2 regions of the Halobacillus sp. AWH4_228 genome follow, and region 1 is predicted to be linked to the other one. Evidence: a T-box and tRNA genes for the amino acid it is inferred to sense, from the RefSeq annotation. Region 1 holds a T-box; the other holds one or more tRNA genes.
What was found. The T-box of region 1 lies ahead of leuS (leucine--tRNA ligase). A T-box ahead of a tRNA ligase gene usually reads a tRNA of that ligase, here a tRNA-Leu.
Positions count from the first base shown of each region.

Region 2: it encodes a tRNA-Leu, which carries the amino acid that the T-box ahead of leuS (leucine--tRNA ligase) is inferred to sense. The anticodon was not compared.

Region 1 covers NZ_JBSWTE010000001.1:1,323,336-1,342,354, forward strand. Annotated here, with positions in the region: gene ACXADP_RS06540 (lysophospholipase) at 1-121, shown strand, start outside; gene ACXADP_RS06545 (tetraprenyl-beta-curcumene synthase family protein) at 134-1,207, shown strand; gene mnmM (tRNA 5-(aminomethyl)-2-thiouridylate-methyltransferase MnmM) at 1,224-1,889, opposite strand; T-box leader at 1,906-2,124, shown strand; gene leuS (leucine--tRNA ligase) at 2,178-4,592, shown strand; gene ACXADP_RS06560 (rhodanese-like domain-containing protein) at 4,732-5,043, shown strand; gene ACXADP_RS06565 (rhodanese-like domain-containing protein) at 5,066-5,398, shown strand; rRNA gene ACXADP_RS06570 (16S ribosomal RNA) at 5,770-7,334, shown strand; rRNA gene ACXADP_RS06575 (23S ribosomal RNA) at 7,505-10,421, shown strand; rRNA gene rrf (5S ribosomal RNA) at 10,623-10,736, shown strand; gene ACXADP_RS06585 (iron-containing alcohol dehydrogenase) at 10,972-12,138, shown strand; gene ACXADP_RS06590 (hypothetical protein) at 12,515-12,784, shown strand; gene ACXADP_RS06595 (BaiN/RdsA family NAD(P)/FAD-dependent oxidoreductase) at 13,111-14,370, opposite strand; gene ACXADP_RS06600 (putative polysaccharide biosynthesis protein) at 14,474-16,081, shown strand; gene ACXADP_RS06605 (pseudouridine synthase) at 16,094-16,813, shown strand; gene ACXADP_RS06610 (DeoR family transcriptional regulator) at 16,885-17,082, opposite strand; gene ACXADP_RS06615 (potassium channel family protein) at 17,259-18,290, shown strand; gene pepV (dipeptidase PepV) at 18,287-19,019, shown strand, end outside.
Region 2 covers NZ_JBSWTE010000001.1:3,706,419-3,717,771, reverse strand. Annotated here, with positions in the region: gene ACXADP_RS19155 (RsbT co-antagonist protein RsbRA) at 1-644, shown strand, start outside; gene ACXADP_RS19150 (STAS domain-containing protein) at 650-1,006, shown strand; gene ACXADP_RS19145 (anti-sigma regulatory factor) at 1,009-1,410, shown strand; gene ACXADP_RS19140 (SpoIIE family protein phosphatase) at 1,425-2,435, shown strand; gene ACXADP_RS19135 (STAS domain-containing protein) at 2,498-2,824, shown strand; gene rsbW (anti-sigma B factor RsbW) at 2,827-3,303, shown strand; gene sigB (RNA polymerase sigma factor SigB) at 3,275-4,054, shown strand; gene ACXADP_RS19120 (SpoIIE family protein phosphatase) at 4,054-4,650, shown strand; gene ACXADP_RS19115 (Tex family protein) at 4,780-6,951, shown strand; gene cmpA (cortex morphogenetic protein CmpA) at 6,986-7,096, opposite strand; gene ACXADP_RS19105 (SprT family protein) at 7,171-7,623, shown strand; tRNA gene ACXADP_RS19100 (tRNA-Asn) at 7,798-7,872, shown strand; tRNA gene ACXADP_RS19095 (tRNA-Ser) at 7,877-7,967, shown strand; tRNA gene ACXADP_RS19090 (tRNA-Glu) at 7,978-8,049, shown strand; tRNA gene ACXADP_RS19085 (tRNA-Asp) at 8,070-8,146, shown strand; tRNA gene ACXADP_RS19080 (tRNA-Gln) at 8,154-8,228, shown strand; tRNA gene ACXADP_RS19075 (tRNA-Lys) at 8,336-8,411, shown strand; tRNA gene ACXADP_RS19070 (tRNA-Leu) at 8,419-8,500, shown strand; tRNA gene ACXADP_RS19065 (tRNA-Leu) at 8,540-8,627, shown strand; tRNA gene ACXADP_RS19060 (tRNA-Arg) at 8,715-8,791, shown strand; tRNA gene ACXADP_RS19055 (tRNA-Pro) at 8,798-8,874, shown strand; tRNA gene ACXADP_RS19050 (tRNA-Gly) at 8,898-8,971, shown strand; tRNA gene ACXADP_RS19045 (tRNA-Ile) at 8,989-9,065, shown strand; rRNA gene ACXADP_RS19040 (16S ribosomal RNA) at 9,179-10,743, shown strand; rRNA gene ACXADP_RS19035 (23S ribosomal RNA) at 10,914-11,353, shown strand, end outside.

The DNA.
Region 1 (19,019 bases):
CAGTGAAAAAAGTTATAAGCTGTGGCCGGGTCTTTACCATGAGATTTTTAATGAACCGGAAAATGACCAGGTCTATCACCATACACGATCTTTTTTGAGCAACATAATAAATGAACGTTAGGAGTGTCCACCCTTGAAGGAGTCCGTTCCAAGCAATGCTGTCCATCTGCTTTACGAAGTGTATCGGAATGTGTTTCCGCGAGTACATAAAGAACTAGCCTATTGGAAAGATGCTGCCTCCCGAATCCCTGATGAAGAATTAAGAACGCAGGCCCAGGCCAGTATCAAGGATAAAACGTTCCATTGCGAAGGTGGGGCGGTTTATTCCGTGCTTTCCGGTGACCGCCCGGATCTTGCTGTCCGCTTTATTGTCGCTTATCAGACGATCAGTGATTATCTCGATAATTTATGTGATCGGAGCACCTCCATGGATCCTGATGATTTTGAAAGGCTCCACTTGTCGATGGCCGATGCATTAACCCCTGGGAATCCGTGCCGCGACTATTATAAATACAGGGAAGAGAAGGATGACGGCGGGTACCTTCATGAGCTTGTGAAAACCTGCCAGGATGTGCTGAGTCAGGCTGACAATTATCAGATTGTCCATGAGCGGGCACTGAAGCTTGGGCGTTTGTACTGCGACCTTCAAGTACATAAGCACGTGATCGAAGAGGAAAGGATTCCGAGACTGCAGCAGTGGTTCGAACATCACCAGACCGACTGGCCGGAATTGAAATGGTATGAATTTTCCGCCTGCACCGGATCCACCTTGGGCATATTCTGCCTCGTTTCCTATGCGCTGGGGAACAAAATGGATGAGGACCTGGCCCGTAATGTGGAGGACAGTTATTTTCCGTTTATGCAGGGGCTTCATATTCTTCTTGACTATTATATTGATCAGGAAGAGGATGAACGGGAAGGAGATCTCAACTTCTGTTCCTATTATGACCATCAGGAACAGATGAAAGGGAGATTTGAATACTTTGTGCGCAGGACAGATGAAGAGGTTCAGAAGCTTCCGGACCGGTCCTTTCATCAAATGATCCACAAAGGCCTCGTTGGGATGTATCTGGCCGACAGGAAAGTCAGGCGGTTGTCCAATGCAAGAAGCTTTGTGAAGGATATGCTGAAAATCAGCGGCCGGAAAACGGCGTTCTTTTATTTCAATACGAAAATGTACCATAAATTAAAGCCTGGCAGAAGTTAAAACTGCCAGGCTTGTTTTATACGTTTTTCTCGATGGCGATAATAAAGGGAGGGGTCCGATCCTTGTTAATGAAGCTGTAGTTAAGAACTTCATAGTCCTTATGATCCAGTGAGGAGACATAACGGAGGACGGCTTCCTTTTCCTCTTTTCCTCCCGGGTGTCCGTGATAGACAACAAGGACGACAAGGCCGCCTTTCTTTAACGATTTCAAAACGTTTTCGATGGATGTAATGGTGTCATTCGGTTTTGTGATGATGCGTTTATCACTGCCAGGCAGGTATCCTAGATTATAGATAGCCGCCTGGATCATGCCTTTATGCTCCTCCTGCAGGTGCTCCTCAATGTGGGTATGAGAGTCATGAATGACCGTGGCCCTTTCCAGTACTTCGTGCTCTTTCAAACGTGCCCTGGTGTTTTCGACGGCCTGTTCCTGGATGTCAAAAGCGTAGACGTGACCATCGTTGCCGACGAGGTTGGATAAGAATAAGGTGTCGTGACCGTTGCCGCACGTCCCGTCAATGACAGCGCCGCCTTCATGGACGGCCTTTTTCATAAGAGCGTGAGCCTGGTCCAGTATTTTATTTAAAATCATGCTGTGCCTCCAAACAATAGATTCCATTCTATTGTAGCATGAATGGCAGGGGTGAACAGAGAAGCGCTTGACAAAGGTCTGCCCTTTCATTAAGATACGAATATATATGATGACGTGGAAAAGGAGTAGTAAGGTTCTGATTAAGTACCAGAGAGGCAGCGGCTGGTGAAAGCTGTCCTTAATTGTCCTGAACTCGCCTTGGATGTCGCAGAAGTGAACGTAAAGTAGTTTCTGCCGGTTTCATCGCCGTTACAGATGTCGAGTTGAACACATAAGTTGTGTTAATTTGGGTGGTACCGCGGGAATCAAGCCTCTCGTCCCATTTGGGATGAGGGGCTTTTTTATATTTTTTTCGAGAGAGATAAAGGAGGAAATGAAGTGGCTTTTGATCATAAAACGATAGAGAAAAAGTGGCAGAATCACTGGTTGAACGAAAAAACGTTCAAAACAGACAGTCAATCAGACAAACAGAAATTTTACGCATTGGATATGTTCCCGTATCCGTCCGGAGCAGGTCTGCACGTGGGACACCCGGAAGGTTACACAGCAACAGATATCCTTTCCCGTATGAAGCGGATGCAGGGATATGAAGTTCTTCATCCGATCGGCTGGGATGCCTTTGGTCTTCCGGCAGAACAGTATGCACTGGATACAGGAAATGATCCGGAAGAATTCACAAAGCAGAATATTGATAACTTCCGTCGTCAAATCCAGGAGCTGGGTTTTTCCTATGACTGGGACCGTGAAGTCAATACGACGGACCCGGATTACTACAAGTGGACACAGTGGATCTTCCTGAAGCTTTATGAAAAAGGGCTCGCGTATATCGATGAAGTCGCTGTAAACTGGTGCCCTGCGCTGGGTACGGTTCTGGCCAATGAAGAAGTCATTGATGGAAAGAGTGAGCGCGGAGGTCACCCTGTTGAGCGCCGGCCGATGAAACAATGGATGCTCAAAATCACGGCATATGCGGATCGTCTTCTGGATGATCTGGAAGAGCTGGACTGGCCGGAAAGTATTAAAGATATGCAGCGCAACTGGATCGGTAAATCCGAAGGGGCGGAAGTCACCTTTGCCCTGGACGGTACAGAGCTTACCTTTGATGTATTTACAACGCGTCCGGACACATTGTTCGGGGCTACTTACGCTGTTCTTGCCCCTGAGCACCCATTAGTCGATGAAATCGTGACAGGGGAACAAAAAGAAGCGGCAGCCGCTTATATTGAAAAAGCGAAAAACAAGAGCGACCTTGAGCGGACAGATCTAGCGAAGGATAAAACCGGAGTATTTACCGGAGCCTATGCCGTCAACCCGATCAATGGTGAAAAACTTCCGGTATGGGTGGCTGACTACGTACTTATGAGCTATGGAAGCGGAGCAATCATGGCGGTACCGGCTCATGATGAGCGGGATTATGAATTCGCCCAGGCTTTCGGTCTTCCTATCATCCCCGTCGTTGAAGGCGGGAATGTAGAGGAAGCGGCTTATACAGAAGATGGACCTCACATCAATTCCGACTTCCTTGATGGCCTTCAAAAAGAAGAAGCCATTCAAAAAGCCATTCAATGGCTTGAGGAAAACGGCCGTGGTAAGAAGCAGACGACATACCGCCTGCGTGACTGGTTGTTCAGCCGCCAGCGTTACTGGGGTGAGCCGATCCCTGTCATCCACTGGGAAGACGGATCCATCACACCGGTAAAAGAAGCGGATCTTCCTATTGAACTGCCGAAAACAACAGAAATCAAACCGTCGGGGACCGGGGAATCCCCGCTGGCTAATATTGATGACTGGGTAAACGTTGTGGATCCTGAAACAGGGATGAAGGGCCGCAGAGAAACAAATACTATGCCGCAGTGGGCAGGAAGCTGCTGGTATTACCTTCGTTATATTGATCCGACCAATTCAGAAACATTTGCAGATTATGAAGCCTTGAAGAAGTGGCTTCCTGTCGACGTATACATCGGTGGGGCTGAACATGCCGTTCTTCACCTTCTTTATGCTCGTTTCTGGCACAAGGTTCTATATGATGCAGGTGTTGTCCCAACAAAAGAACCGTTCCAAAAACTGTTCAACCAGGGGATGATTCTTGGAGAGAATAACGAGAAAATGAGTAAATCCAAAGGGAACGTTGTGAACCCTGATGATATCGTCTATTCACACGGGGCGGATACACTGCGCCTTTATGAAATGTTCATGGGACCATTGGAAGCATCTATTGCCTGGTCGACAAACGGTCTTGACGGTGCCCGTCGCTTCCTTGATCGTGTATGGAGATTGTTCATGCCGGACGGTGAGCTGACAAGTTCTATTCAACCGGAACAATCCGGCCATTCTTTAGAGAAGGTCTACCATGAGACAGTGAAAAAAGTGACGGAAAACTTTGAGGAACTGCGTTTCAATACAGGCATTTCACAGATGATGGTGTTCATTAATGAAGCCTATAAGGCCGATACGATTCCTAAAGCCTATGCTGAAGGATTCGTCCAGCTGCTTTCCCCTGTTGCTCCTCACATTGCAGAAGAACTATGGGAAAAGCTTGGACATGAGGAAACCATTACTTATCAGCCCTGGCCTTCTTTCGATGAATCCAAACTTGTCGAAGATGAAGTAGAGATTGTCGTTCAGGTCATGGGTAAAGTAAGAGCGAAAATGATGGTACCTGCGGAGGCCTCCAAAGAGGATCTTGAAAAGCAGGCGCTGGAAAATGAGGACGTTCAGGAGTGGTTGAACGGAAAAACAGTGCGTAAAGTCATTGCAGTGCCTGGGAAACTTGTGAATATTGTAGCCAACTGATTGTTTTAGAAAGAGTGCCGCTGGGTAAAATGCCTGTGGCGCTCTTTTTATGTAGGAAACCACCTCTTGAACAGATGTCTTGACTTTGAAATATGATGGATTAAAATGAACATGGATCAATACAATTGGAGGGGTTATCGTGAACCAAATTAAAGAAATAACACCACAAGAAGTCGAAAACAAACTGAACAATAATGAAGATATTAAAGTCATAGATGTCAGGGAAGATGATGAAGTGGCTCAAGGTATGATTCCTGGGGCCAGACACATTAAACTAAGCGACATCCCGCAGTCCGTAGATCAGCTTCCAAAAGATGAATCCTATGTGATGGTCTGCCGCTCCGGCCGCAGAAGCATGAACGCATCAGAATTTATGAAGGAAAAAGGCTTCTCCAATGTATCGAATATGGAAGGCGGCATGTTGAAATGGGACGGAGAACTCGTCTTTTAATCCTGAAAGGGTTGTGAGAACAATGGAATTCGTATATGGATCGGCCATAATAATATTCCTGACCACCCTGTTCTACTATAAACGGAGATCATCTCTGAAGTCTTATTTCGAACAGTCTTATTCAGAGGATAACGTCTGTGTGATTGATATCAGGGATTACATCATCGCCCACCGTTCCCCTTATCCTGGAGCTGAGAACATTCCGTTAAATTATTTGTCCCGGGCTTTAAAGGAACGATTTGACTGCACAAAAGATATCCTGGTCATTTCCGACAATAAACGGGCCGCACGGATGGCCGCACGTATGATCAGAAAGAAAAAAGGAAAGGCCGTCTATTACTTGCAGCCTGAATGAGTCTCTTCGACACTAGAAGAGACTCATTTTTTTAACTGTCGGGATCATATCCATACAGGAAAACCATGATAATAGTTGAATATAAAAAGTTGATAAAGATATCTATCATTCTATTGACGTAACGGTGTATAACATGTAATATAGTAAACGTTGCTTCAGAGAAACTAGCAGCAACGTAAAAAAATCAACAAAATCTAGTAAATGCTATTGACGAAATAAGAGTAGTTATGCTAGAATTTGATTACTGTCGGATAGGCAGTATTTGATCTTTGAAAACTGAACGAACCAACCAGTACGTCAAAACGTTTCTTCTTTAATGAAGAAATTTGAAACAAGCACATTCGGTGTGCAGATGAGCAAGTCAAACTACTTTTATGGAGAGTTTGATCCTGGCTCAGGACGAACGCTGGCGGCGTGCCTAATACATGCAAGTCGAGCGCGGGAAGCGAGTGGATCCCTTCGGGGTGAAGCTCGTGGAACGAGCGGCGGACGGGTGAGTAACACGTGGGCAACCTGCCTGTAAGATCGGAATAACCCCGGGAAACCGGGGCTAATGCCGGGTAATACTTTTCTTCGCATGAAGATAAGTTGAAAGATGGCTTCTCGCTATCACTTACAGATGGGCCCGCGGCGCATTAGCTAGTTGGTGAGGTAACGGCTCACCAAGGCAACGATGCGTAGCCGACCTGAGAGGGTGATCGGCCACACTGGGACTGAGACACGGCCCAGACTCCTACGGGAGGCAGCAGTAGGGAATCTTCCGCAATGGACGAAAGTCTGACGGAGCAACGCCGCGTGAACGATGAAGGTCTTCGGATCGTAAAGTTCTGTTGTCAGGGAAGAACAAGTACCGTGCGAATAGAGCGGTACCTTGACGGTACCTGACGAGGAAGCCCCGGCTAACTACGTGCCAGCAGCCGCGGTAATACGTAGGGGGCAAGCGTTGTCCGGAATTATTGGGCGTAAAGCGCGCGCAGGCGGTTCCTTAAGTCTGATGTGAAAGCCCACGGCTCAACCGTGGAGGGTCATTGGAAACTGGGGAACTTGAGGACAGAAGAGGAGAGTGGAATTCCACGTGTAGCGGTGAAATGCGTAGATATGTGGAGGAACACCAGTGGCGAAGGCGACTCTCTGGTCTGTTTCTGACGCTGAGGTGCGAAAGCGTGGGTAGCAAACAGGATTAGATACCCTGGTAGTCCACGCCGTAAACGATGAGTGCTAGGTGTTAGGGGGCTTCCACCCCTTAGTGCTGAAGTTAACGCATTAAGCACTCCGCCTGGGGAGTACGGCCGCAAGGCTGAAACTCAAAGGAATTGACGGGGGCCCGCACAAGCGGTGGAGCATGTGGTTTAATTCGAAGCAACGCGAAGAACCTTACCAGGTCTTGACATCCTTGGACCTCCCTAGAGATAGGGATTTCCCTTCGGGGACCAAGTGACAGGTGGTGCATGGTTGTCGTCAGCTCGTGTCGTGAGATGTTGGGTTAAGTCCCGCAACGAGCGCAACCCCTAATCTTAGTTGCCAGCATTCAGTTGGGCACTCTAAGGTGACTGCCGGTGACAAACCGGAGGAAGGCGGGGATGACGTCAAATCATCATGCCCCTTATGACCTGGGCTACACACGTGCTACAATGGATGGTACAAAGGGCAGCGAAGCCGCGAGGTGTAGCAAATCCCATAAAACCATTCTCAGTTCGGATTGCAGGCTGCAACTCGCCTGCATGAAGCCGGAATCGCTAGTAATCGCGGATCAGCATGCCGCGGTGAATACGTTCCCGGGCCTTGTACACACCGCCCGTCACACCACGAGAGTTGGCAACACCCGAAGTCGGTGAGGTAACCTTTTTGGAGCCAGCCGCCGAAGGTGGGGCCAATGATTGGGGTGAAGTCGTAACAAGGTAGCCGTATCGGAAGGTGCGGCTGGATCACCTCCTTTCTAAGGATATTACGGAAACGTACTGTGTTGGTTGTTCAGTTTTGAGAGATCAAAGCATCTTTCAAATTTGTGAACCTTGAAAACTGGATAAGGAATTATGACTCATCTAGCGATGAGATCATGATGACAAGACATCTAATTGATTTATATAAACGTCTTTTCACGAAGATAGTTAAGTGAATAAGGGCGCACGGTGGATGCCTTGGTACTAGGAGCCGATGAAGGACGGGACTAACACCGATATGCTCCGGCGAGCCGTAAGCAGGCTTTGACCCGGAGATTTCCGAATGGGGAAACCCACTGTTCGTAATGGGACAGTATCCTATACTGAATACATAGGTATAGGAAGGCAGACCCGGGGAACTGAAACATCTAAGTACCCGGAGGAAGAGAAAGCAAACGCGATTTCCCAAGTAGCGGCGAGCGAAACGGAATCAGCCCAAACCAGAAAGCTTGCTTTCTGGGGTTGTAGGACACTCCTTTGGAGTTATCAAGGAGGAAGATAGACGAATCGATCTGGAAAGATCAGCCGAAGAGGGTAACAGCCCTGTAGTCGAAATCTTCCTCTCTCCGGAGTGGATCCTGAGTACGGCGGAACACGAGGAATTCCGTCGGAATCCGGGAGGACCATCTCCCAAGGCTAAATACTCCCTAGTAACCGATAGTGAACCAGTACCGTGAGGGAAAGGTGAAAAGCACCCCGGAAGGGGAGTGAAATAGAACCTGAAACCGTGTGCCTACAAGTAGTCGGAGCCCGTTAATGGGTGACGGCGTGCCTTTTGTAGAATGAACCGGCGAGTTACGACCGTATGCGAGGTTAAGCAGCAGAAGCGGAGCCGCAGCGAAAGCGAGTCTGAACAGGGCGAGTGAGTATGCGGTCGTAGACCCGAAACCGTGTGATCTACCCATGTCCAGGGTGAAGGTCAGGTAACACTGACTGGAGGCCCGAACCCACGTAAGTTGAAAATTACGGGGATGAGGTGTGGGTAGGGGTGAAATGCCAATCGAACACGGAGATAGCTGGTTCTCTCCGAAATAGCTTTAGGGCTAGCCTCAGAATAGAAAGTCATGGAGGTAGAGCACTGATTGGACGAGGGGCCCCTATCGGGTTACCGAATTCAGTCAAACTCCGAATGCCATAGACTTTGTTCTGGGAGTCAGACCGTGGGTGATAAGGTTCATGGTCGAGAGGGAAACAGCCCAGACCGCCAGCTAAGGTCCCAAAGTGTGTGTTAAGTGGAAAAGGATGTGGAGTTGCTTAGACAACCAGGATGTTGGCTTAGAAGCAGCCATCATTCAAAGAGTGCGTAATAGCTCACTGGTCGAGTGACTCTGCGCCGAAAATGTACCGGGGCTAAACACACCACCGAAGCTGCGGATTGATCTTATGATCAGTGGTAGGAGAGCGTTCTAAGTGCTGCGAAGTCAGACCGTAAGGACTGGTGGAGCGCTTAGAAGTGAGAATGCCGGTATGAGTAGCGAAAAAAGAGTGAGAATCTCTTTCACCGAATGCCTAAGGTTTCCTGAGGAAGGCTCGTCCTCTCAGGGTTAGTCGGGACCTAAGCCGAGGCCGAAAGGCGTAGGCGATGGACAACAGGTTGATATTCCTGTACCACCTCCTTTCCGTTTGAATGACGGGGGGACGCAGGAGGATAAGGAGAGCGTGCCATTGGATGTGCACGTCCAAGCAGTGAGACGGTCGGAATAGGCAAATCCGTCCGGCAACGTCAAGCTGTGATGGGGAGGGAACTATAGTACCGAAGCTCCTGATTTCACACTGCCAAGAAAAGCCTCTAATGAGGAAAGAGGTGCCCGTACCGCAAACCGACACAGGTAGGCGAGGAGAGTATCCTAAGGTGAGCGGGAGAACTCTCGTTAAGGAACTCGGCAAAATGACTCCGTAACTTCGGGAGAAGGGGTGCTCCTCTGCCGAGGAGCCGCAGTGAAAAGGCCCAAGCGACTGTTTACCAAAAACACAGGTCTCTGCGAAGCCGTAAGGCGAAGTATAGGGGCTGACACCTGCCCGGTGCTGGAAGGTTAAGGGGATGCGTTAGCTTATGCGAAGCGTTGAACCGAAGCCCCAGTAAACGGCGGCCGTAACTATAACGGTCCTAAGGTAGCGAAATTCCTTGTCGGGTAAGTTCCGACCCGCACGAAAGGTGCAACGACTTGGGCACTGTCTCAACGAGAGACCCGGTGAAATTATACTATGTGTGAAGATGCACATTACCCGCGACAGGACGGAAAGACCCCGTGGAGCTTTACTGCAGCCTGATATTGAATGTTGGTACAGCTTGTACAGGATAGGTAGGAGCCTTGGAAACCGGAGCGCCAGCTTCGGTGGAGGCGCTGGTGGGATACTACCCTTGCTGTACGGACATTCTAACCCAGGACCGTAATCCGGTCCGGAGACAGTGTCAGGTGGGCAGTTTGACTGGGGCGGTCGCCTCCTAAAGAGTAACGGAGGCGCCCAAAGGTTCCCTCAGAATGGTTGGAAATCATTCGCAGAGTGTAAAGGCACAAGGGAGCTTGACTGCGAGACCTACAAGTCGAGCAGGGACGAAAGTCGGGCTTAGTGATCCGGCGGTACCGTATGGAAGGGCCGTCGCTCAACGGATAAAAGCTACCCCGGGGATAACAGGCTTATCTCCCCCAAGAGTCCACATCGACGGGGAGGTTTGGCACCTCGATGTCGGCTCATCGCATCCTGGGGCTGTAGTCGGTCCCAAGGGTTGGGCTGTTCGCCCATTAAAGCGGTACGCGAGCTGGGTTCAGAACGTCGTGAGACAGTTCGGTCCCTATCCGTCGTGGGCGTTGGAAATTTGAAAGGAGCTGTCCTTAGTACGAGAGGACCGGGATGGACACACCGCTGGTGTACCAGTTGTTCCGCCAGGAGCATCGCTGGGTAGCTACGTGTGGTCGGGATAAGTGCTGAAAGCATCTAAGCATGAAGCCCCCCTTGAGATGAGATTTCCCTCTGCTTCGAGCAGATAAGATCCCTCAGAGACGATGAGGTTGATAGGTCCGAGGTGGAAGCGTGGTGACACGTGGAGCTGACGGATACTAATGGATCGATGACTTATCTATATGAAGAAGGCGAAAGCGACTGGTCAAATCCGACTGGCTAAGCAAACATTCGTAAAGACTGTGTTTTTCAGTCTTGAAGAATGTTTGCTTAGAACAGCGAGGATTTAGGAGCTGCAGCCGGACTGAACTTCGTGAATCGTGTTTTAATCAATAGTTGTTTCCTTATCTGGTTTTGAGGGTTTACCTCAAACTTTATATTGATGTGGTGGTGAAGGCGGAGAGGTCACACCTGTTCCCATGCCGAACACAGTAGTTAAGCTCTTCAGCGCCGATGGTAGTCGGGTTTACCCCCGTGAGAGTAGGACGCTGCCACGTCACACGAACCCTTCAGGATTATCCTGAAGGGTTTTTTATGTTTTCTAATGATGATTTATAGATTGCTGTTCTCTTATGAAGAAATAAAGAAGCGTGTCTAAAGGACTGGTTTTACAGTGGGGAAACCGAGTCTTTGGTCACGAATTTGTTCCATAAGCCTGCTGCTGTGTTTAACATAGCAGGTAAACGGTTATGTTCCCTCTGTGAGTTCAAATCTAGTTTGGAGGTATTGAACATGAATCGATTTACAATTCCACGCGATATATACTTTGGTGAAAATGCTCTTGAAATCCTTCAGGAGATCAAAGGTAAGCGGGCACTCCTTGTTATTGGCGGAGGCTCAGTAAAAGAAAATGGAAATCTGGATACGATTAAACAACATTTGTCTAAAGCGGATATAGAAACGAAAGTCATTGAAGGTATTACAGAAGAGCCGTCTACGGACTTAGTTAACAATCATCTGGAAGAAGTGAAAAACTATGAGCCGGACTGGATCATTGGTATCGGAGGCGGGTCCCCAATGGATGCTGCCAAAGCCTTCTGGATTTTCTATGAACACCCGGAACTCAGCTTCCAGGACGCAATGGAGCCATTTAATCTGCCGGCTCTAAGAGGGAAAGCGAAATTTATCGGAATCCCGACAACAAGTGGTACAGCGTCAGAGATTTCCAACCTCTCTGTCATTACAGAATCAGAAACAGGGGTGAAATATCCGCTGGCTGATTTTGACCTGACACCAGACCTTGCTGTCATTGACCCGGTTATGGTTGAATCGATGCCGAAGCACGTGACCGCCTATAGTGGTATGGATGCTGTAACACACAGCATTGAAGCTTATGTGGCGAAACCGAGGACGACCTTCACTGACGCTTTGTCCATTGAGGCGTTGGAGACATTGGATCAGCATCTCCTGGCTTCTTACAAAGACAACCAGGATTCCCGTGAAAAAGTTCATTACGCTCAAGCGATGGCAGGCATGGCTTTTGCAAATGCTGTTCTCGGGAACGTTCACAGCCTGGCGCATAAGAGTGGACCGACCTTTGGTGTTCCACACGGCTGTGCGAACGCGATTTATCTTCCATATGTCATTCAATTCAACCGCAGTGTAGTGGAAGACCGCTATGCAGCTCTTGCCCGCCGGATCGGCCTTTCCGGACAGACAGATGAAGAACTCGTAGATCGTCTGATTGAATGGGTACGCAATCTGAATAAAGAGATGGATGTACCAAATACACTGAAAGACTTTGGTGTAGAAGAAGAGTTGTTTAAAGAACATGTCGATCAAATGGCTGCCAATGCTGTAGAAGATCCATGTACTGGAACGAACCCTCGTGAAACTTCTGTAGAGCAGATGAAACAATTGTTCATCGCTGCTTACTATGGTAAAGATGTAGACTTTTAATTCATGAAAAACACCCGGTTCCTGACCGGGTGTTTTTTATTGAATAGCTCTGTTAAAGTCGGTTGTTGATATTTTAAACGATTACTAAATCGTTTCCGTCTGGAATTAGGGGTCCGTTGTTTACTCAGAGCATGGGATGGCAGGGAAAACCGTCCGCTTTCCGCGGCTCACGGTACCCTACGGAAAGGGAGTCATTCCCGGTCGCCTCCTACAAATCCCATGACAGAAAGGGGGGATAGGAGCTCACATGTTAAATAACAACACCAAGCAATAACAGAGACTATTGGATAGGGATATGATCCATCCATGAATCTATTAAAGTGTGGTAAAATATAGGCGGGAAGATGTATACATAAGGAATGAAGGAGCGTTTGAAATGGTTCAATTTGAAAGAAAACGCAATACATTTTGGAATTGGAAGTATGCCGTTCTTCTGCTGCTTCTCCCTCTTGGGTTTTATCTTGTTTCTCTGAAAGAAGATATTGGAGAAATCCAGCACATGATTTTTGTGGCTATGATCGTATGGCTGGCTATTGCAGGTGTTTTCGGTTTGACGAACAGGTGGGACCGGCTGCAGGCCTATGGATATCTTTACCTCTTCAGCAGTCTCTTATTCTCGTTTTTAGGACTGGTTTTTATTTGGTAATTCCGGTTGAATTTTCATAGATTCCTCGTTATACTGATGATGAGAATATATGTTCGGGGTGATCATCATACAACTGACGAGATGGAGTTATTCACGTAGGAAAATGGTCCGCGGATATTTCGATACGTTTCCACATTCAACCGTATATTTCAGAAGGATACGGCGTTTCTATATTATTTATATGGTGGATTGGCATGAGGAGGATCCGGTTATCATGCCGGAGAACCGTGAGGAAATGCAGCTGTTGATCAACCGTGAGCTTGGCCGGGAAACAGAATATAAACAAAGAAAGTCGAGAAAGGGCTGACCCTTTCTCGACTTTTTTGTCATGCCATCGCTTCCCATGCTGCGTGCATGCCCGCTACACGGCCGGTGACCATTGCTGAGGTAATATTGTATCCGCCGGTATATCCGTGAATGTCCAGAACTTCTCCACAGAAATAAAGTCCCGGCATGAATTTCGACTGCATGGTATTCGGGACGATTTCCTTGATAGAAACACCGCCACCTGTTACGAAAGCTTTTTCGATCGGCTGGGAATCGTGTACGTGAACGGTAAAGTGTTTCAGCAGTTGAACGAATTGGTGGAGCTGCTGATTGGACAAGTTCGCCGCTTTATCCTCACGATCGATTTCGGACTGATCCAGAACATAGTCGAGCAGACGTTCAGGAACCATCCCCTTGACTACATTCCGAAAAGCTTTTTTGGGCTGGTCTTTCATCGTTTTCTGAAGCTCATCGTGCAGGGATTGTTCATGCTGGTCAGGAAGAGCATCAATCTCCACCTGCACAGGTGAGTGGCCTTTCATCAGCTCTTTCACGACATATTGAGAGCAGCGTAAAACAGCAGGCCCGGAAAGACCGAAGTGAGTGAACAGCATATCCATCCGGTGGGTGATGATCTTTCTGCCTTTCGGATTTAATACCGATACGTTCACACCCCGCAGAGAAAGTCCCTGAAGAGTCTTTTGTTTAATTACAGTGTCGTTTGACAGCAGAGGCACTTCTGTCGGAAACAGCTTTGTAATCGTATGTCCTGCTTTCTTCGCCCATGCATAGCCATCTCCGGTAGATCCGGTATGCGGGACAGCTTTCCCGCCGGCCGCAATGACTACAGCATTCGTTTGTATCTTCTCTTTGGACTTCAAAATGATCTCGTGTTCGTTTTCTCCGTAATGAATGGCATCCACAGGCGTTTCTTTTCTTACTTCGATATTCAATTCATCCATCCGGTTCAGAAGGGCCTGGACAACATCCTTCGCCTTATTACTGACCGGAAACATCCGGCCGTGGTCTTCTTCTTTGAGCGCGACTCCAAGCCCCTCAAAGAAGTCAATGATATCGTAATTGTTAAAAACAGAAAATGGACTGTATAGGAACTTTCCGTTTCCTGGTACATGCTTGATGACTTCCTCTTCTGGAAGGCGGTTCGTAACATTGCAGCGCCCGCCTCCGGAGATGGCAAGCTTGGTGCCCAGCTTTTTTCCTTTTTCAATCAAGAGCGTACTTACACCCTGTTCAGCAGCAGCGATGGCTGCCATAAGCCCTGAAGGCCCTCCGCCGATGACGGTTACATGGTAATTCATAAATGTCGTCCCTTTCTTATCTCATCGTTCCTTGTTTATCCTCTATCTATGATAAAATAGATGAGGTCGATTCTACAATAAAATTGAAGGTGAAAAGCGAATTATGTCAAAAATACTTAAAGGTACCTTGTTATTGACTGCAGGAACTTTCCTATCCAAGTTCCTGGGAATGATTTATACGGTTCCGTTTGAAAATATGGTGGGAACAGACGGGACCGACCTATTTTCCATTGCTTATGTTCCCTACAGCATTCTGCTCAGCTTATCGAGCATGGGTGTTCCTGTCGCTGTTTCCAAGTTTGTGTCCAAATACAACTCGCTTGGTGATTACGAGACCGGTCAGCGGATGCTGAAAGCGGGGATGACCCTGATGTCCATCACAGGAGTCATCGCGTTTTTAATGCTGTACTTCTCAGCTGAACAGGTAGCCATATGGACAATCGGCTCGGATTCTGACCGCCTTGGTCATGCGACGATGGTCATTCAGATGGTCAGTTTCGCCTTGCTCGTAATACCGCCGATGAGTATTACACGAGGCTTCTTCCAGGGACATGAGTCTATGGCCCCTACGGCCGTATCACAGGTCGTTGAACAAATTGTCCGGATTGTTTTTCTTCTGGCTTCTGCTTTTGTTATTGTCCAGGTGCTGGGCGGCCCTGTCCATCAGGCGGTCGGTTTTGCAACGTTTGCCGCTTTTATCGGAGGAATTGCTTCCTGTATCGTTCTGTACGTGTATTGGAGAAAGCGTAAACCTTTCCTGGAAAATCAAATTCAGGCTCAGGAATATACGTACGGATTGTCCAATAAGGAAATGTTCAAGGAATTGTTCACCTATGCCGGTCCTTTCATTCTGGTCGGGATTGCTACGCCTTTATACCAGCTGGTCGACCAGTTTACTTTGGAAAAAGCGATTAAGGCCTCAGGCGCTGAATATAACAATGCTTTTTCCATCATAAATTTTCTAAGTCATAAATTGATTATGATTCCGGTTACGCTCGGCCTTGGTTTATCCCTGGCGCTGCTGCCTGCGATTACACAGGCGTTTACGAAAAATGAGATGGACCGTTTGAACAAACAGATCAACCAGGCCCTCCAGATTGTCGCGCTGCTGATCATTCCTGCTGTCGCCGGCTTATCTGTCGTTGCGTGGGAAGCGTATGGAACGTTTTATGGCGTGGATGAGATAGAATACCGCGGAGATCTTCTCAGGTGGTATGCACCAGTAGGGCTGTTCCTGGCCTTATATACGGTCACTTCTTCGATTCTTCAAGGGGTGAATAAACAAAATTTCGCTGTTGTCAGTCTCGGAACAGGAATCCTGCTGAAGCTCAGCTTAAATTGGTGGCTTATCCAGATGCTTGGCGCCAAAGGCGCGATTTTAGCGACAGGTATCGGTGTGGCTGCAGCTGTCAGCCTGAACTTCTGGCGTATTTTTACGACCATCGACTTTTCTTATAAGCAGCTGCTGAAGCGTACGCTGCTTGTCGTCATTCTGACAGCAGTCATGGCCGTAACGGTACTTCTAGTCAAATGGCTGCTCGGTTTTGTATTTGAACCCACTGAAAACCGTCTGGATGCTTTGATCGTATTGATCATCAGTATAGGGGCCGGCGGAATCGTCTACTTGTGGACGGCCTACAAGACGACACTGCTTGAACATGTACTGGGCGGAAGAGTCCGTGTGCTGGATAAGTTTTTGAAGCGCAGCTAAGGAGGAATAGGATTGAGAATTGATAAACTGCTTGCCAATATGGGCTATGGAACTCGTAAAGAGGTGAAAGGCCTTTTGAAGAGCGGCCATGTCCGCATCAACGGCGAACCGGAAAAAAGCCCGAAAACCCATGTGGATCCCAAGGAAGACTTAGTGACGGTTATGGGCGACGAAGTGGAGTACCGGGAATTTATCTATCTAATGATGAACAAGCCGGGGGATTTAATATCCGCTACCGAAGATCCGCATGAGACAACAGTGATCGATATTCTCCAGCCGGAGGATATCGTCTTTGAACCGTTTCCTGTCGGGAGACTCGATAAGGATACAGAAGGCCTGCTCCTGATCACGAACGACGGTCAGCTGAACCACCGGCTGACTTCTCCGAAAAAAGACGTGGGAAAAACCTACTTTGCCCGTATAGAAGGGAAAGTCACTGAGAGCGATGTGGAAAAATTCGCTTCAGGGGTCACGCTGGATGACGGCTATCATACGAAACCGGGGGAGCTGGTCATTCTTTCTTCTGATGAATTTTCGGAAATCGAACTGACGATTACCGAAGGCAAATTCCATCAGGTAAAGCGGATGTTCGAAGCTGTAGGAAAGAAGGTTGTATACCTGCAGCGGATTAAAATGGGGGAACTGGTTCTTGATGAAGAGCTGGAGCTTGGAGAATACCGTGAGCTGACGGATGAGGAACTGGAGTATTTGATGAATATAACAAACCTCTAAGTTCGAGAATAAGAAAAAAACACCCGGTCCACGACCGGGTGTCATCTATATAAGAAGAGATAATGATTCAATTATGAGATTTTAACCCTCTTTTCAGTGATTGACCACCTTCCACGGTGTGGACTGGCGACGAGTCCATTGTATTCCAATATGCTTAAGTCCCTCTGCATTGTGCGATCAGTGATACCAAACTCATCTGCTAACTCATTTGTCGAGACTGTCCCTTTTTCTCTAATGTAAAGGTAGACAGCTTTGATCCGGGTGAGCATACGTGATGATGGATGATTCAAAAAACCACTCCTTAATCGTCATTATATGGAACTTGTGGTGCCAGTGAATCTCTGAAGTTGGTTTCATTCTACAATAATGAAAGGTATCGTGCTACTATAATCCTCTCAATTTACAGATTATTCACCTTATTTACAGATTATTAAAGATCGGAGGTATGAAATTGTACTTTTTCAGGAAAATTCTTTTAAAAATGGTAAAGGTCAACAATCTTGTCCTTTTCTTAGCAAGCATAGCCCTGCTGCTTCTATCCAGTATTTTGATCGTTATCGTGGAGAATGATACCTTCCCGACACTATTCGATGGGTTCTGGTGGGTCATGACAACGGTAACCACAGTAGGTTACGGGGATTACTCTCCTGCCAGTGCTGGTGGGCGCCTGATAGCCATGTTTTTATATATCTTCGGAATCGGTCTGATTGGAATTGTGATTGGTAAGGTCGTTGATAGTCTGGCCATTTATAGAAAAAAACGTCTGGAAGGTGATATCGTGTATAAAGATCAAGGCCATTTTGTGATTATCGGCTGGTCACAGAAAACAGAATTTGCTGTGAAGGAAATGCTGGATACGCATGAAGACTGTGAAATCGTATTGATCGATCAGCTCCCGGAAGCTCCTATGCTTTCAGAAAACATTCATTACATAAAAGGAGATGCGGGAGATCAAAACACATTGGAAAAAGCCAATATAACCAAAGCGAAAGCTGTACTGATTTTTGCTGATGATCAGATGACCAGCAATCAGATGATTGATGGAAAAACACTTCTGATTGCTTCATCCGTTGAAAATCTGGCTCCGGGTGTCCATACGATCGTTGAAGTGATGGAGGAAAAACACATCAAGAACTTTAAGCATGCCCAGGTGGATGAATTTATCGTCTCCAGTGAAACGATTTCCTCTTTGGCAGTCCGGGCAGCATTCAGAAAAGGGGTTTCTGGAATTTATGGACAGCTTCTGAAGCGTTCTGTAGGAGAGGACCTCTTTTACATTCCGACCCGTCCGGAGTGGCGTACTTACAAGGATGCCTTTCAAAATCTTCTATCTGAAGGAGCCACTCTTATCGCAGACCGGAATGATCTGGCGATTAATCGAAAGCTGGATGAGCCGATTCCTGAGAATGCAGAACTTTATGCTGTTTGTGATAAAGCCACGTATGACGCCATTCTTTCTAAAGGAGGACAATCATGAATTTTAAAACATTAAGTAAAGCGTATTTGGATTCCTTCCTTACTCATGCTGGTGAACTGATCAGCATTCCAAGTGTTTATGAGAAAGACGAGGATACACCATTTGGACCTGCCATACAGCAGGCCTTATCCCATATGCTTGCGCTTGGAGAGAAAGACGGGTTTGTAACAAAGAACATCGACGACTTTGCTGGACACATCGAATTTGGAGAAGGAGACGAAATCATCGGGGTGCTCGGCCATCTTGATGTTGTTCCTGCGGGAGAAGGATGGACATCCCCGCCCTTTGAAGCTGCTGTAAGGGATAATAACCTGTACGGACGCGGAGCCCAGGATGATAAAGGACCTGTGATGGCTGCCTATATGGCCATGAAAATGCTGAAGGACCAAGGATTTCAGCCTAAGAAGAGAATACGGCTTATCCTCGGTACAGATGAAGAGCGGGACTGGCAGGGGATCAGCCATTATTTTAAAAAGGAGCCCATGCCTGTGGCCGGCTTCACGCCAGACGCTTCTTTTCCGGTGATTCATGCTGAAAAAGGGCTGCTTGATGCTTATGCTTCGTATCCTGCTGCAGCGGACGGGGAAGGTGACGTCCGCCTCTTACGGGTGAAAGGGGGAGGACCGTTGAATATGGTTCCGGATGAGGCCGTAGTCGAATTGACAGGGTCCGTTCGCTCGGCTTTTGATGCCTACATGAACGAACATCAAACAGATGCATACCTGGAGG
Region 2 (11,353 bases), 2.4 Mb from region 1:
GCTGGCCTTTGAGCTACCTGACGGACGGCATGCAGGTATTCCGCCGCGTTGTAACCGATTTTATACTCAAGCAGTCGGAAAAGGTCAATTCTGACCATTTCTCTGAAATTCTGCGGGAGGTGGATGGATGGGTGGATCCGATCATCAACCGCCTCGTCAATGAGTACTCGGGCAGCTGGGAGCACATCGTATCCCTGCAGCGGGTCGCTCTGCAGGAATTGTCAGCACCGCTGATACCGGTGATGGATAACATTACGATCATGCCTCTGATCGGTACGATTGATACGGAAAGAGCTAAGCTGATCATGGAAAACCTGCTTGATGGAGTGATTAAACACAATGCAGAGGTCGTGCTGATCGATATCACGGGTGTGCCGGTTGTCGATACAATGGTCGCGCATCACATCATCCAGGCGGCAGAAGCGGTCCGTCTAATCGGTTCACGCTGTATCCTTGTCGGTATCCGTCCCGAAATTGCGCAGACGATCGTCAACCTCGGTATCGACCTTGGAAAGTTCCCGACGAAGAGTTCCCTTCGTAAAGGCTTCCAATCAGCTCTTGAGCTGACAAACCGCCGGATTGAGGACACGCGTTCCAATGACCAGGATATTGAAAAACTGATTGATTCGCTAGATGGGGAGTGAAACAAATGAGGATACCTATATTAAAGCTTCATAATTACCTGCTTATTTCCATCCAGATCGATCTTGATGATCAAACGGCTATCCAGTTCCAGGAAGACCTGTTGAAAAAAATCCATGAAAGTGGAGCTACAGGTGTCGTCATTGACCTGACCTCTGTCGACATTATTGATTCGTTTATTGCTAAAGTACTCGGCGATGTCGTGACGATGTCAGATTTGATGGGGGCAAAAGTAGTGCTGACGGGAATTCAGCCTGCGGTAGCCATGACGCTGATTGATTTGGGCATTCATATGCAGGATGTTCCTACAGCATTAGATCTAGAACAAGGATTGATTAAACTTCGCCAGGAATTGGAGGAGTGAGTATGGATTTTCAATCCTGTGTAAACATACAAAAGGAGTGGGACATTGTCGGAGCAAGGCAGCTGGGCCGTGACATCTCTAGAAAAATCGGCTTCGGCACCGTTGACCAGGCAAGAATCGCCACTGCCATCTCGGAATTAGCGAGAAACATTTATTTATATGCAGGGACCGGAAAAGTCTGTTTTGAAACGGTTGAGGATATGAACAAAAAAGGCATCCGGATCGTTGCCATGGACGAAGGACCTGGGATTCAGGACATCAGTCAGGTCATGGAGGACGGCTTTACGACTTCCGGGGGACTTGGTGCAGGACTTCCAGGTGTAAAGCGGCTGATGGACGAGTTCGATATTATCTCCCATGTAGGGGAAGGTACGGAAATCAAGGTTGTGAAATGGCTCCGTTAGAGGAGGTATAAACGATGAGTACATTGAAACTCGACTTGGAGAATTACAAAGAGCTGCTGCAGGAGTATATTACTACGAAAGATGAGCAGGCTCTGTATCAGGCAGAGCAGTTCAGTAAATACTCGATGCAGCAGAATATATCACCAGAAGAAATTATTAACGTGCATATTCAATCATTACAGGAAATATACCCGGATATGCCGGAATATATACAGACATCGATGAATTTCCTTTTGGAAACCATGATTTCCTATGGTCTCGCCTATCAGGAGTATCAAACGCTGCGTGAAAAGCAGCTGGAGCTGAAATCCGAAATTTCGGTTGCGGCCAATATGCAGAAAACACTGTTGTCTACGGTGAAGCCGGACATTGATGAGCTGGACGTCGGGGCGCTCAGTGTACCGGCGAAACAGATGAACGGTGACTATCACCACTTTGTCCACGACAACAAAGGCGGCCTGGGTATTGCGGTGGCTGACGTCATCGGAAAAGGCGTGCCGGCCGCTTTATGCATGTCCATGATCAAATATTCCATGGACAGCTTCTCTGAGATGCAGACTGATCCAAGTGTCATTCTGGGCAGCTTGAACCGGGTTGTGGAACGCAATGTGGATGCAAGCATGTTCATTACGATGTTCTATGGCTTGTATAATAACAACAATCATACGTTTACTTATGCTTCTGCCGGTCATGAGCCGGGCTTTTATTATCATAAGGATAAGGACGAATTTGAAGAAATCGATGCTCCGGGCCTTGTTCTCGGTGTATCTCCTGAAATCACCTACACCCAGTATGAGAAACAGGTGGAAAAAGGCGATATGATCGTCCTTTTGACCGATGGTGTGACAGAATGCCGGACGGGGGACCGTTTTATCGAGCAGGAAGAAGTGCTGCACGTTATCAAGCAGTATTCTCATCTGCCGGCACAGGGCATCGTCGACCAGGTGTACAAGCACTTTGAACGCCTGCAGGACTTCCACCTGCGTGATGATTTCACGTTGATCATTCTCAGAAGGAATGTTTAACGTTTTATCGATCCGGGTATTGGCTATTTAGGTTACTTTTCAGCAACACGGGAGGGATATTTATGAATTTATCGATAGATGTAACAAAGAATGACGGCGTGGCGAACGTGATGCTCGGCGGTGAAGTCGATGCATTCACGGCACCTCAGCTTAAAGAGACGCTTCTTCCATTGACGAAGGAACAGGATGTCGTTGAAGTGAACCTTCAAGACGTGAATTATATGGATTCCACAGGACTGGGTGTCTTTATCAGTGCCTTGAAAGCGACGAAAGAACATGACAGCACGCTCCGTCTCGTTCATATGCAGGACCGTGTCTACCGTCTGTTCAAGATTACCGGCCTGACTGAAATTATGAACATCGATTCTACAGTGCAAGGTGGAATGTAATGATGGAACCATTTGATTTTGTTGAAGTGAAGGTGCCTGCAAAAGCGGAATATATCGGAGTCGTGCGTTTGAGCACGTCCGGGATTGCCAACCGCATGGGCTTTTCCTATGAAGATATTGAAGATTTGAAAGTGGCGATTTCAGAAGCGATCACCAACGCCGTCAAACATGCCTACAAAGAAACGGGTGAAGGAGAAATCACCATCGGTTTCGGCGTGTATCAGGACAGGCTCGAGGTGATGGTGGCCGATCACGGCGGAAGCTTCAATCTTGGTGAAGTGAAAGAAGACATCGGACCTTATAAGCAGGACGGTGATATTGAAGAGCTCCGCGAAGGCGGATTTGGCCTGTTTTTGATTGATGCCTTAATGGATAAAGTCGAAATCAACAGTAAATATGGAGTGATTGTATTAATGACGAAATACCTCCATGAAACCGGGGTGGGTCATAATGGCGACCAGATCACAACACCACAATGAGGAAATTTACGAATGGATTGCCTACTTACAGGAGAATCCAAAAGATGAGGCTGTACAGGAGAAAGTGGTCCTTGTTTATAAGGACCTTGTAGAGTCCATCGCCCGTAAATATTCGAAAAACAGTACGATCCATGAAGATCTCGTTCAGGTCGGAATGCTCGGCCTGCTGGCAGCGATCCGCAGGTATGATAAGGATTTCGGAAAATCATTCGAATCGTTCGCGATCCCGACCATCATCGGTGAGATTAAACGCTTCATCCGGGATAAGACATGGAGTGTGCACGTACCACGCCGGATTAAGGAACTTGGGCCGAAGATAAAGAAAGCGGCTGAAGAGCTGACGAATATCCAGCAGCGTTCCCCGTCTGTCCTCGAGATTGCTGAATACCTGGAAGTCTCTGAAGAGGATGTACTGGAAACGATGGAAATGGGTAAAAGCTACAAAGCCCTGTCCGTGGACCGTAAAATCGAAGCGGATTCAGATGGAAGTACTGTAACCATTCTCGATCTTATCGGGAATCAGGATGAAGGATACTCCAATATCGATCAGCGGATGCTGCTCGAAAAGGTGCTGCCGATCTTGAGTGAACGGGAACAGGAGATTCTTCAATGCACGTATTTTGAAAACATGAGTCAGAAAGATACAGGTGAGCGGCTGGGCATTTCCCAGATGCACGTATCCCGGCTGCAAAGGCGGGCGCTGCGTAAATTGAGGGAAGCTCTCCAGTCGGAATCGGTTGAGGTGTTCTAGTGGAAAAGGGGAACGAACAGGTGGAGTTATCTGTCTTCCAGAAAGCTAAAAAAGGAAATTATTACTGTGGCGACAGTTATTTTTACCGTGAAACAGATGATGCGTTCCTTTGTGCACTGGCTGATGGCCTCGGCAGTGGAGAGATGGCCAGGGAGTCTTCGAAAGCTGTGATGGAAATCATAGAAGATCATCCTTCTCTTTCTGTAGAGGCGCTTGTAAAAAAATGCAATGAAGTACTGGTCGGCAAACGCGGGGTGGTGCTCGGTATTTTGAAAATCGATTACCATGCGATGACTTATTCGTATTCCTCCATCGGGAATATTGGAGTCATTACTGTAGACCCTGACGGTACACGCCACCGGAATATCCCGCTGGCGGGTTATTTATCCGGGTATTCGAAGTCACTGCGGGTTACTCACGGAAATATCCAGAAAGGGATGATTTTTTTGATGTTCTCTGATGGAGTGAACGACCGCCGCCTGTCTTCAAAGCTCACACATGTACGAAACGCGGAAGAGATTACGTCCTTGTACAAAAATCTGTACGGACAGAACCGCGATGATGATACAACGCTGATCGCGATAGTTTACCATTAAAAATCCTTATTCTTCGGTGTGAATCCGGGAATAAGGATTTTTTAATTCGTTGAACCATCCTGGAACAACGAGGTAAACGCTTCGTTGTTTTGTTACAATAAGAGGGACGTCATTGAAGGAGGTCTTTTTTTGAGTGATTGGAAAAACAGTCCGGAGCTGATTCAGTCAGTAGCCGGACAGATGAAGCTGAAAGAAGGAATTATCCAGCAGGTGATTCAACTGCTGAACGAAGGGAACACCGTCCCGTTCATCGCCCGTTATCGTAAGGAGATGACCGGTGGTCTTGATGAAGTTCAAATTAAAACCATTGAAGATCAGTGGAATTATGCCGTCAACCTTGCTGAGCGTAAAGAGGAAGTCGTTCGCTTGATCGATGAGCAGGGGAAACTAACGGATGAATTGAAAGCCGACATAGAAAAAGCAGAAAAACTCCAAAAGGTGGAGGATCTTTACCGTCCTTACAAGCAAAAAAGGAGGACGCGTGCCACAGTGGCGAAAGAAAAGGGGCTTGAACCTCTGGCCCTTAAAGTATGGGCGCAGGAATCTTTCGGCTTTGAAGCAGAGGCGCAGACGTACATTTCCGAAGAACAGGAGCTGCCGGCTGTTGAAGACGTGCGTGCAGGTGTGAATGACATTCTGGCGGAATGGATATCAGAGGACGCAGCATTCAGGGAAAGAATTCGTAAGCAGACGCATGAGAAAGGCACCATCGCTTCTTCAGAGAAGGACAAGGCCAAGGATGAAAAAGGTGTCTTTGAGATGTACTACGACTACCAGGAGCCCGTCCGTTCCATCGCCTCCCACCGTGTGCTGGCCATGAACCGTGGGGAGAAGGAAGGGATCATCAAGGTTTCTGTCCAACCGCCTGAGGACAGTATTACGCAGTATCTGGAAAAAGAAGTCGTGAAGCGGGGAACAGGCGGAGAACTCAGAGGAATCCTGACAGACGCGATCCAGGACAGCTACAAACGACTCATTCAACCTTCTGTGGAAAGAGAGATCCGCAATTCTCTTTCCGAAGTGGCTGAGGAGCAGGCGATTGATGTGTTTTCGAGCAACCTGCGAAGCCTCCTGCTACAGCCTCCGCTTAAAGGCAAGGTTGTACTTGGAGTTGATCCGGCATACCGTACGGGCTGTAAGCTTGCGGTTATCGATGAAACAGGAAAAGTGCTCGATATCGGAGTCATTTATCCAACCGCACCTAAAAAAGATACCAAAGGCGCAGAAAAGAAACTCCTGTCATTGATGGAACAGTACAACATGGAGCTCATCGCCATTGGAAATGGAACCGCCTCTCGAGAAACAGAGCAGTTCATTAGTGATATGATCCAGAAGCACAGTTGGAAAGCTTCCTATATGATTGTGAACGAAGCGGGAGCCAGTGTGTATTCAGCATCCAAGCTGGCCAGGGAAGAGTTCCCGGATTTTCAAGTCGAAGAAAGAAGCGCGGTATCGATTGCCCGCCGAATCCAGGATCCACTCGCGGAACTGGTGAAAATCGATCCTAAATCCATCGGCGTCGGGCAGTATCAGCATGATGTTACCCAGAAGAAATTGAACGAGTCCCTGACGTTTGTTGTAGAAACGGCCGTCAACCAAGTCGGAGTAAACGTGAATACAGCCTCTGCTTCCCTGCTTCAATATGTATCCGGCTTGAGTAAAACGGTGGCTAATAACATCGTGAAGAAGCGGGAGGAACTCGGGAAGTTTACGAAACGCAGAGAATTGAAGGACATTCCAAGGCTCGGAGCGAAAACGTTCGAACAGAGTATCGGATTTCTCCGGGTACTGGACGGAGAAGAACCGCTCGACCGTACGTCGATCCACCCGGAAAGTTATCAGGCGACAAGGAAGCTGCTTCAGAATCTTGGATTTACAAGTAAGGACCTCGGGGATGGACAATTGGGTGAAAAGCTGAAGCAGATGGACTTGAATGCCGCTTCGGAAGAATTCGGCATTGGTACGCTGACGCTGACAGATATTCAAAAGGCATTGATCCAGCCGGGCCGTGACCCACGTGACGATCTTCCTAAGCCACTGCTCAAGACGAACGTCCTTTCCATGGAGGATTTGGAAGAGGGAATGGAACTGGAAGGAACCGTTCGTAACGTGGTTGATTTCGGTGCGTTCGTCGATATCGGAGTAAAACAGGACGGGCTTGTCCATATATCCAAACTGGCTGACAAATTCGTCAAACATCCGATGGACATGGTCTCTGTTGGAGATGTTGTAACAGTATGGGTGGACAAGGTGGATGTCCAGAAGCAGAGGATTGCTTTGACCATGATTCCTCAATCGTAAAGGGATACCTGGGAGCTGCGGCTTCCGGGTATTTCTATTTATAGAGGTGCTGATAATAGTACCAGCACTGATTAAGCAGCTTGATCTGATACTTATCTTTATTGAAGAAAGCACGCTCCATCTGTACTTGCAGCCAGGAAGGCATGACGGACAGCTCCTTTCTGTTCCTCTTTTTAAATACGTATGATACAGTATGCACAGAACAGGGGAGGTGTGCTTGTGCAGTCTTTGACACAACAACAGCTGGAAGCATGGACGGACCAATTATCCAAAAAACATTTTGACAAACCATTTGTGGATGATGTATACTTCAATTCTCGTCTTCGAACGACAGGCGGGCGGTACATTCCTTCAAAAAGAACCATTGAAATCAATCCGAAGTATGTTGTAGAATTGGATGGTGCTGAATTAGAAGGGATTATCAAACATGAACTCTGCCACTATCACCTTCATATAGAAGGGAAAGGCTTTGGACATGGTGATCCTGAATTCAAAGATCTTTTACATAAAACAGACTCTCCGAGATTCTGCGCGCAGCTGCCTTCTGAAAAGAAGAAAGGGTTCCACCATTATGAGTGTGTCCAGTGCGGTCAGACTTATCAGCGGAAGAGGAAGGTGGATACGAAAAAGTATCACTGCGGAAAATGTAAAGGCCGTTTAAAAAAGAAGTAAAAATTGTGTTGACGAACGACTTCTCACATGTTAAATTAAATAAGCCTTAACAAAACAACCCAAAAAAACGTAAGAAACTACAATTTTTCACGAAAAAGGGTTTGACATTGCAGGCAGGATGTTATAAGATATTAAACGTCGCCGATAAACGAGCGGCACGAAATGAGACATTATTCCAACGTAGCTCAGTGGTAGAGCAATCGGCTGTTAACCGATCGGTCGTAGGTTCGAATCCTACCGTTGGAGCCATTACGGAGAAGTACTCAAGTGGCTGAAGAGGCGCCCCTGCTAAGGGTGTAGGTCGCGTAAGCGGCGCGAGGGTTCAAATCCCTCCTTCTCCGCCATTTTCTTAATGGCCCGTTGGTCAAGTGGTTAAGACACCGCCCTTTCACGGCGGTATCACGGGTTCGAATCCCGTACGGGTCACTTTGCATCACCCTTTAAGGGGTCCGGTAGTTCAGTTGGTTAGAATGCCTGCCTGTCACGCAGGAGGTCGCGGGTTCGAGTCCCGTCCGGACCGCCATTATCTTTGGGCCATAGCCAAGCGGTAAGGCAACGGTTTTTGGTACCGTCATGCGCTGGTTCGAATCCAGCTGGCCCAGCCATTTTTTCTTCGAAAAAGGGTTGACAACATTATCAATAAGATGTATGATGGTTCTTGTGCTTTTAAAAAGAACAAATCATTTTCAAGTGTAATAGATTCCTTTCTTTAGAGCCATTAGCTCAGCTGGTAGAGCATCTGACTTTTAATCAGAGGGTCGAAGGTTCGAATCCTTCATGGCTCACCATTTATTTGCGGGTGTGGTGGAATTGGCAGACACGCTAGATTTAGGATCTAGTGCTTCACGGCGTGGGGGTTCAAGTCCCTCCACCCGCACTTTAATTACCATGATCAGCATTCCATTATAATAATGCTGCGGTCGTGGCGGAATCGGCAGACGCGCTAGGTTGAGGGCCTAGTGGGAGTTAATCCCGTGGAGGTTCAAGTCCTCTCGACCGCACCAACTAATTTCTTTAAAAAAGTTGTTGCAATCGACACGGAAACGTGTTAAGATAGAAAAGTCGCTTTCAACGCAAAGCTATTATAAAATGCGCCCGTAGCTCAATTGGATAGAGCGTCTGACTACGGATCAGAAGGTTAGGGGTTCGACTCCTCTCGGGCGCGCCATTTTAACGGGAAGTAGCTCAGCTTGGTAGAGCACTTGGTTTGGGACCAAGGGGTCGCAGGTTCGAATCCTGTCTTCCCGACCATCGAGAAATACAACATGATATATGCGGGTGTAGTTTAGTGGTAAAACCTCAGCCTTCCAAGCTGATGATGAGGGTTCGATTCCCTTCACCCGCTCCATTATTCAATCACCATTGGGGCCTGTAGCTCAGTTGGTTAGAGCGCACGCCTGATAAGCGTGAGGTCGGTGGTTCAAGTCCACTCAGGCCCACCATTACTTGATCTTTGAAAACTGAACGAACCAACCAGTACGTCAAAACATTTCTTCTTTAATGAAGGAATTTGAAACAAGCACATTCGGTGTGCAGATGAGCAAGTCAAACTACTTTTATGGAGAGTTTGATCCTGGCTCAGGACGAACGCTGGCGGCGTGCCTAATACATGCAAGTCGAGCGCGGGAAGCGAGTGGATCCCTTCGGGGTGAAACTCGTGGAACGAGCGGCGGACGGGTGAGTAACACGTGGGCAACCTGCCTGTAAGATCGGAATAACCCCGGGAAACCGGGGCTAATGCCGGGTAATACTTTTCTTCGCATGAAGATGAGTTGAAAGATGGCTTCTCGCTATCACTTACAGATGGGCCCGCGGCGCATTAGCTAGTTGGTGAGGTAACGGCTCACCAAGGCAACGATGCGTAGCCGACCTGAGAGGGTGATCGGCCACACTGGGACTGAGACACGGCCCAGACTCCTACGGGAGGCAGCAGTAGGGAATCTTCCGCAATGGACGAAAGTCTGACGGAGCAACGCCGCGTGAACGATGAAGGTCTTCGGATCGTAAAGTTCTGTTGTCAGGGAAGAACAAGTACCGTGCGAATAGAGCGGTACCTTGACGGTACCTGACGAGGAAGCCCCGGCTAACTACGTGCCAGCAGCCGCGGTAATACGTAGGGGGCAAGCGTTGTCCGGAATTATTGGGCGTAAAGCGCGCGCAGGCGGTTCCTTAAGTCTGATGTGAAAGCCCACGGCTCAACCGTGGAGGGTCATTGGAAACTGGGGAACTTGAGGACAGAAGAGGAGAGTGGAATTCCACGTGTAGCGGTGAAATGCGTAGATATGTGGAGGAACACCAGTGGCGAAGGCGACTCTCTGGTCTGTTTCTGACGCTGAGGTGCGAAAGCGTGGGTAGCAAACAGGATTAGATACCCTGGTAGTCCACGCCGTAAACGATGAGTGCTAGGTGTTAGGGGGCTTCCACCCCTTAGTGCTGAAGTTAACGCATTAAGCACTCCGCCTGGGGAGTACGGCCGCAAGGCTGAAACTCAAAGGAATTGACGGGGGCCCGCACAAGCGGTGGAGCATGTGGTTTAATTCGAAGCAACGCGAAGAACCTTACCAGGTCTTGACATCCTTGGACCTCCCTAGAGATAGGGATTTCCCTTCGGGGACCAAGTGACAGGTGGTGCATGGTTGTCGTCAGCTCGTGTCGTGAGATGTTGGGTTAAGTCCCGCAACGAGCGCAACCCCTAATCTTAGTTGCCAGCATTCAGTTGGGCACTCTAAGGTGACTGCCGGTGACAAACCGGAGGAAGGCGGGGATGACGTCAAATCATCATGCCCCTTATGACCTGGGCTACACACGTGCTACAATGGATGGTACAAAGGGCAGCGAAGCCGCGAGGTGTAGCAAATCCCATAAAACCATTCTCAGTTCGGATTGCAGGCTGCAACTCGCCTGCATGAAGCCGGAATCGCTAGTAATCGCGGATCAGCATGCCGCGGTGAATACGTTCCCGGGCCTTGTACACACCGCCCGTCACACCACGAGAGTTGGCAACACCCGAAGTCGGTGAGGTAACCTTTTTGGAGCCAGCCGCCGAAGGTGGGGCCAATGATTGGGGTGAAGTCGTAACAAGGTAGCCGTATCGGAAGGTGCGGCTGGATCACCTCCTTTCTAAGGATATTACGGAAACGTACTGTGTTGGTTGTTCAGTTTTGAGAGATCAAAGCATCTTTCAAATTTGTGAACCTTGAAAACTGGATAAGGAATTATGACTCATCTAGCGATGAGATCATGATGACAAGACATCTAATTGATATATATAAACGTCTTTTCACGAAGATAGTTAAGTGAATAAGGGCGCACGGTGGATGCCTTGGTACTAGGAGCCGATGAAGGACGGGACTAACACCGATATGCTCCGGCGAGCCGTAAGCAGGCTTTGACCCGGAGATTTCCGAATGGGGAAACCCACTGTTCGTAATGGGACAGTATCCTATACTGAATACATAGGTATAGGAAGGCAGACCCGGGGAACTGAAACATCTAAGTACCCGGAGGAAGAGAAAGCAAACGCGATTTCCCAAGTAGCGGCGAGCGAAACGGAATCAGCCCAAACCAGAAAGCTTGCTTTCTGGGGTTGTAGGACACTCCTTTGGAGTTATCAAGGAGGAAGATAGACGAATCGATCTGGAAAGATCAGCCGAAGAGGGTAACAGCCCTGTAGTCGAAATCTTCCTCTCTCCGGAGTGGATCCTGAGTACGGCGGAACACGAGGAATTCC